One region of the Granulicatella adiacens ATCC 49175 genome, then DNA from elsewhere that is predicted to be linked to it. Evidence: a T-box and tRNA genes for the amino acid it is inferred to sense, from the RefSeq annotation. Region 1 holds a T-box; the other holds one or more tRNA genes.
What was found. The T-box of region 1 lies ahead of thrS (threonine--tRNA ligase). A T-box ahead of a tRNA ligase gene usually reads a tRNA of that ligase, here a tRNA-Thr.
Positions count from the first base shown of each region.

Region 2: it has a tRNA-Thr gene. The T-box ahead of thrS (threonine--tRNA ligase) is inferred to sense a tRNA for this amino acid. The anticodon was not compared.

Region 1 is NZ_CP102283.1:1,477,693-1,481,124, forward strand. Features, by position in the region: gene thrS (threonine--tRNA ligase) at 1-1,581, opposite strand, end outside; T-box leader at 1,654-1,867, opposite strand; gene dnaI (primosomal protein DnaI) at 1,924-2,847, opposite strand; gene NQ540_RS07245 (DnaD domain protein) at 2,862-3,432, opposite strand, start outside.
Region 2 is NZ_CP102283.1:1,619,191-1,622,622, forward strand. Features, by position in the region: rRNA gene NQ540_RS07995 (16S ribosomal RNA) at 1-936, opposite strand, end outside; tRNA gene NQ540_RS08000 (tRNA-Thr) at 1,347-1,419, shown strand; gene NQ540_RS08005 (diacylglycerol/lipid kinase family protein) at 1,501-2,382, opposite strand; gene pepT (peptidase T) at 2,556-3,432, opposite strand, start outside.

The DNA of each region.
Region 1 (3,432 bases):
TACGAAACGTTCTGCAGTTGAAACAACCCCACGATGGATTACCACTGGACGGTGAGTGTTATCTCCATCTTCCCCAACATAGGTTAAGTCGAAGCGTTCTGGCAATAGGAAGTCTAATTGGATTGTAGACATTGTTTCTTCTAATCCCATTGCTGTACGGAATTGAATATCTAATTTTGGACCGTAGAATGCTGCTTCGCCGATAGCTTCGAAGTATTCTAATCCCATTTCATCCATTGCTTCTTTTAACATTGTTTCTGCTTTGTTCCACATTTCATCATCATCGAAGTATTTATGTTTATCTTCAGGATCACGATAGCTTAAACGGAAGCGGTAGTCTTTAACGTTGAAGTCACTATATACTTCGCGGATTAAGTCTAAGATACGTTTGAATTCGTCTTTAATTTGGTCTGGACGAACGAATGTATGTCCATCGTTAAGAGTCATTTCACGTACACGTTGTAACCCAGATAGGGCACCTGATTTTTCATAACGGTGCATCATTCCTAATTCAGCAATACGAATTGGTAATTCACGGTAGCTGTGGATGTGGTTTTTGTAAACCATCATGTGGTGAGGACAGTTCATTGGGCGTAATACTAATAATTCGCCATCACCCATATCCATTGGTGGGAACATATCTTCTTGATAGTGAGCCCAGTGCCCTGAAGTTTTGTAAAGACCTACATCAGCCATAACTGGAGTGTACACGTGTTGGTATCCAAGGCTAATTTCTTTATCCACAATGTAACGTTCGATTGTACGACGGATTGTAGCCCCTTTTGGTAACCAGAATGGTAATCCTGAACCAACTTCTTGACTAATCATAAATAAGTCTAATTCTTTCCCTAGTTTACGGTGATCACGTTCTTTGGCTTCTTCACGCATCTTCAAGAATTCTTTTAAGTCTGCTTTATCGAAGAATGCTGTACCGTAAACACGTTGCATCATCTTGTTGTTAGAGTCACCTCTCCAATAAGCTCCAGCAAGTGATAATAATTTGAAGACTTGGATACGTCCTGTTGAAGGAACGTGGATACCACGACATAAGTCAACGAAATCTTCTTGTTGGTAAACAGTGATTGTTTCGTCTTCAGGTAAACCATTAATTAACTCTACTTTATAAGGGTCATTTGCGAAGATTTCTAGCGCTTCCTTACGGCTTACTTCACGGCGAACGATTGGGTAGTTTTCTTTAACGATTTTCATCATTTCTGCTTCCACTTCTGGAAGAGCATCTTCTGTTAATTGATTTGGCATATCAGTATCGTAGTAGAATCCTGTTTCGATTGCTGGTCCTACCCCAAAGTGAATTCCTGGGTATAAACGAGTTAATGCGTGCGCTAATAAGTGTGCTGTTGAGTGACGTAAGATTCCTAATGCATCTTCATGATCTGGTGTAACGATTTCGATAGAAGCATCTTCTTCAATAGAACGGTCAAAGTCTACTAATTCTCCGTTCACTTTACCTGCTAATGCTTTTTTCGCTAAACTTTTACTAATACTTTCGGCAACTTCTTTTACTGTAATTCCTTTTGGAAACTCCTTAACGGCACCATCTGGAAAAGTAATTTTAATCATTGACATTTTCTTCCTTCTTTCCTTTTGAAAAATTTAAACCAAACAAAAAATCCCATAGTCTGCTACTGCAAACTATGGGACGTCATTCTCTACGTGGTTCCACCCAAATTCATTTGTCTCTCATTGACAAATCTTAAACGGACTAACGCTCCGATACGCCTTACTCTACTGATTTCAAGCAAGGATTCAAAAGTGGTAAAACTATTCCGGATAAAGTGTTGCACCAACCCACTTTTCTCTAAAATGTAACCAAGAGATAGTTTCTTGTCTTTTTCATCATTTTCAAATTATTTAGTTCATTAGTATTTAACCACTAATCTATTTTATTTTCAAGCATTTTAATTAAGATGGATTTCTGTGATTAATACCATCTACAAAAAATTCTTTTGCTAAGAAACGAATACGTTCGATCAGACGTTTTGCTTTAAGAAGCTCTTGGTCTCCTTTGTTCGAATGAGCAAAATGCGCTTCTAACTGTTCAATCGTGAAGTTCGATGTGAAGAACGTTGGTAATTCTTGCAACATACGGTGCTGTAAAATCACCATCAATACTTCATCTCTAAACCATGCACTATTCATTTCAGCACCAATATCATCTAGAACTAAAATAGGTGTATTTTTAATCGTCATTAGTTTTGATTCAACCGAATTTGTCGCAATCGCCTGTTTGATTTCTGAACTATAAGTTGGAACATTGACTAAAGTCGTCTCTATCCCATGTTCAGACAATTCATTCGCTAATGCCCCCATCATATAAGTCTTTCCAACTCCAAAAGGCCCTGCTAAGTATAAACCTTTTTGATATTCGGCATCCTCTGGTTTATATCCTTCGATGAATTTCAACAATTCCCCAATGACCTCTTGTCGTTCTGGCGTAAGCGCCGTATCTGAAAAACGTGCTTCTGCGATATTTTTCGGCATATTAATCGAATGAATCAATTTTCTACGTTTGCGTTCTCTTTCCTGGCGAATCGCTTCTTCTGTCCGACTATAATTTACTAAAATAAAACCATTATGCACTTCAAGTGATGGTTCTAATCCTGGAGCCTTTACAACTTGATGATTTTTTCTGGCATCTCTTTCCATAATGAATTCTAACAACGCAGAGGTTCCTTTACGAACGGCTTGCGGATCTAATTCACTTTTATGACGCTCTAAAAAAGATTTGACATCTTCATCAGAATAAATTTTTTCTTCGATGGCTTTTAAATTAGGAATCTTTTGATCCGCCTCTCTTTGATTTAATAATCCTTTAAAACCTTCCATTGTGGTCACCTCCATTATTGTTGTTCTTTTTGTTGACTCGTTTTTAATTTTGCAATTTGATTGGCCAAATGATTTGAAACTTGTTCTGGTTGACTCTTACTTGGTGTAGGCGTTTGTTTTTCCTTCGTCTTGGACTCTTTCGCCCACTCTGGTAATTGCTCTTGATAACCACTATTTTTTCTGTAGTTATTCTTACCTGCATTATGCAATTGCTGTTTCCGCTTAACCTCTCTTTGTAAATCACGGTTCCTTACAGCATCTATGGCCTCTTTAGCGCTTTGAATCCCTTTGGTCGCCCAGTCGTTAGCAATCGCATCTACAAAGTTCCTTGCAAGCGTCGCATGATCCAACTGAACTAGCGTATAGTGGAATAAAATATTCAACACTTCATTTGGCAGACCACTCACAGAGACAAGATCAAAAATTAATTGTCTCTCTGCTTTGGAAACATACCCTTTTTTCTGCGTCTTTATACTGGAGACAAAATCAATGGGGGACAATTCTTTTGCTGCTTGAATTAATATCCCGATTGCGTCATCTTCTACAGAAGAGACTTCTTCAGACGTTTCAGATTTTTCTTTCATT
Region 2 (3,432 bases), 140 kb from region 1:
CCCGTCAATTCCTTTGAGTTTCAACCTTGCGGTCGTACTCCCCAGGCGGAGTGCTTAATGCGTTAACTGCAGCACTGAAGGGCGGAAACCCTCCAACACTTAGCACTCATCGTTTACGGCGTGGACTACCAGGGTATCTAATCCTGTTTGCTACCCACGCTTTCGAGCCTCAGCGTCAGTTACAGACCAGAGAGTCGCCTTCGCCACTGGTGTTCCTCCATATATCTACGCATTTCACCGCTACACATGGAATTCCACTCTCCTCTTCTGCACTCAAGTTCCCCAGTTTCCAATGACCCTCCCCGGTTGAGCCGGGGGCTTTCACATCAGACTTAAGGAACCGCCTGCGCTCGCTTTACGCCCAATAAATCCGGACAACGCTTGCCACCTACGTATTACCGCGGCTGCTGGCACGTAGTTAGCCGTGGCTTTCTGGTTAGATACCGTCAAGGCGCTAACAGTTACTCTAGCACTTGTTCTTCTCTAACAACAGAGTTTTACGATCCGAAAACCTTCTTCACTCACGCGGCGTTGCTCCGTCAGACTTGCGTCCATTGCGGAAGATTCCCTACTGCTGCCTCCCGTAGGAGTTTGGGCCGTGTCTCAGTCCCAATGTGGCCGATCACCCTCTCAGGTCGGCTATGCATCACGGCCTTGGTGAGCCGTTACCTCACCAACTAGCTAATGCACCGCGGGTCCATCCATCAGCAGAAGCTTGCGCCTCTTTTCCTCTTCAAACCATGCGATTCGAAGACCTATGCGGTTTTAGCATCCGTTTCCGGATGTTATCCCCCTCTGATGGGCAGGTTACCCACGTGTTACTCACCCGTTCGCCACTAGATTGACCAGTGCAAGCACCGGTCGCTCTCGTTCGACTTGCATGTATTAGGCACGCCGCCAGCGTTCGTCCTGAGCCAGGATCAAACTCTCATGAAAAATTTGAATTTTCATGAGCTTTGAAAAGCTCATTTTAATTACTGACTTATTGTATCTCTTTAAGAGATAAGAAATTGTTGTTTCTTCATTAAAATTAATGAAGTCCCTACACATTTGGTTCGTCTTCTTTGTTCAGTTTTCAAAGGTCAATCGTTGTTTTGCAACAACTTCTATATCCTATCACAGGACATTTTTACTGTCAACAGTTTTTATTCAACTTTTTCAAAGTTTTTTGAAACTGTTTTATAAGCGAACGTTCGCTCAACAGTGATATTAATTTATCATAACCAAGAACTGTTTGCAAACGAAATGATTTATTTTTTAAAAAAATTTTTTAATTCCTTTTTCATTGATTTTTCAATAAAGTCTTTACTTTCTTTTTAGAGGCTCGTATAATAAAGAGTACATCAGCCGAAATAGCTCAGTTGGCAGAGCAACGCACTCGTAACGCGTAGGTCGCAGGTTCGACCCCTGTTTTCGGCATCTATTAGAAAAGCGTTCAAGAAGAGGTCAAATGAATCTTCTTGAACGCTTTTTATTATTATTTTTGTACGAGTATTCACTTTACTCTTTTGGAGCTGAGTAAACTGAAACGTGATTCCCAAAAATTTTAATCTGAACTGGAAGATCGTCTGATTGGTCTCCATCAACGTCAGACTCTAGTTTGGAATCCGATGAAATTTTTATATTTTTTGCTTTAATATATTCGATATTTTCATTTTCAACCACATCCCCTTTTAATATATTAGGAATGAGTGATAGTTTTGAGAAGATAGAAGCATCTTTAAGAATCAATATATTAGCATAGCCATCCTTGTTTTCATCAAACATTTTTTTGTCCGCATAATAGTTGGACAATAGAACAAGTACTTGACTAGCTTCTCCGTGATAGTTTCCATTCTCTGTTTCAACATGAATCATAAACGCTTCATCTTTTAATACCGATTTCATCGTATTAATTGCATAGGCTAAAACCCCATATTTTGTCTTATCTTCAATCTCAACATTGTGAATGGCTTCTGGCAGGGATCCCACACTAAAAATATATCCAAAGTAATGATCGTTAGCTTTCCCAATATCAATAGCGTTGGTATTGTTGAAATCGAGTTCTTCTATCGCTTGGTCAATATCTTGACTGATTTCTAATAATTTTGTAATTAAATTACCTGTCCCACCTGGGATAATCCCTAGTTTAGGAATATATTCTTTTTCAGCTATTCCTGAAATTACTTCATTAACGGTACCATCACCACCAAACACTACTACAGCTTCAGCTTTTTCTTTAACAGCTTCTTCAGCAAAAATAGTTGCGTCTTTCGCTTTCTCAGTTATTCTAGTTTCAACAACGTCAAAATATTCTTTCGCTTTGTTTTCAATTTTTTCTTTATAATCCAAAGCTTTTTCTCCACCAGAAGTTGGATTAATAATAATCATTACTTTTTTCATCCTAAACATCTCCCTATTCTGTTGTTCAAAATCATTTTAAACCTACTTTCGAATAGCTTGCCTTATTAATATTCTAAGTATTTGTAATGCATTATAACATATGATAATGTATTCCTTATCTTTTTTATCTTACTTTAATGGTAATCAATATCTATAAAAATAAGGCCGAGTAATTACCCGACCTTTTTATTTTGTACTAATTTAATTATCTTCAATACTACATCACTGGCTTTTTGCATGCTTTCGAGAGTTACGAATTCGTATTGCCCATGGAGGTTCTCAGCTCCGGTAAATAAGTTTGGAGTTGGGATTCCTTTATAAGTAATAATACATCCATCTGTTCCTCCACGGAATGGTTGAATATCTGGCGTGATACCACATTCTTTATAAGCCTCAATTGCTACTTCAACTGAAGTCATATCGTCTTTTAGGATTTCATACATATTATAGTACTCATCGTAAATCGTACATTCGATACGTGGCACATCATACGTTGCATTTTGCGCATCGACGATTTGTTGGAACTGCGCTTTTCGCTCTTCGAATTTCTCCATCGAGTGATCACGAATAATATATTCCAATTCAACCTTACCGATGTCGCCTGATTGTTTCGATAACATAAAGTATCCTTCGTACCCACTTGTACGTTCTGGCACTTCATCCACTGGCATGTGAGCAAATAGTTTTGCCGCTTCCGCTAAAGCATTCACCATGACATCTTTGGCTTGCCCTGGGTGAACACTAGTCCCGTGAATTGTCACCACTGCACGAGCCGCATTAAACGTTTCATATTCTAACTTTCCTACCACTCCACTATCTAAAGTATAGGCAAATTTTGCAGGCATTCTATCCGCTTTGAAACGGTGTGCGCCCTTTCCAATTTCTTCGTCAGGCCCAAATGCTAACCATATATCGCCATGCGGAATCTCTGGATGAGCCATTAAGTACAAACACGCTTCTAATACCGAAACGAGCCCTGCCTTATCATCGGCACCCAGCAGTGTAGTCCCGTCTGTGGTAATTAGCGTTTCACCGATATAATTCTTCAAA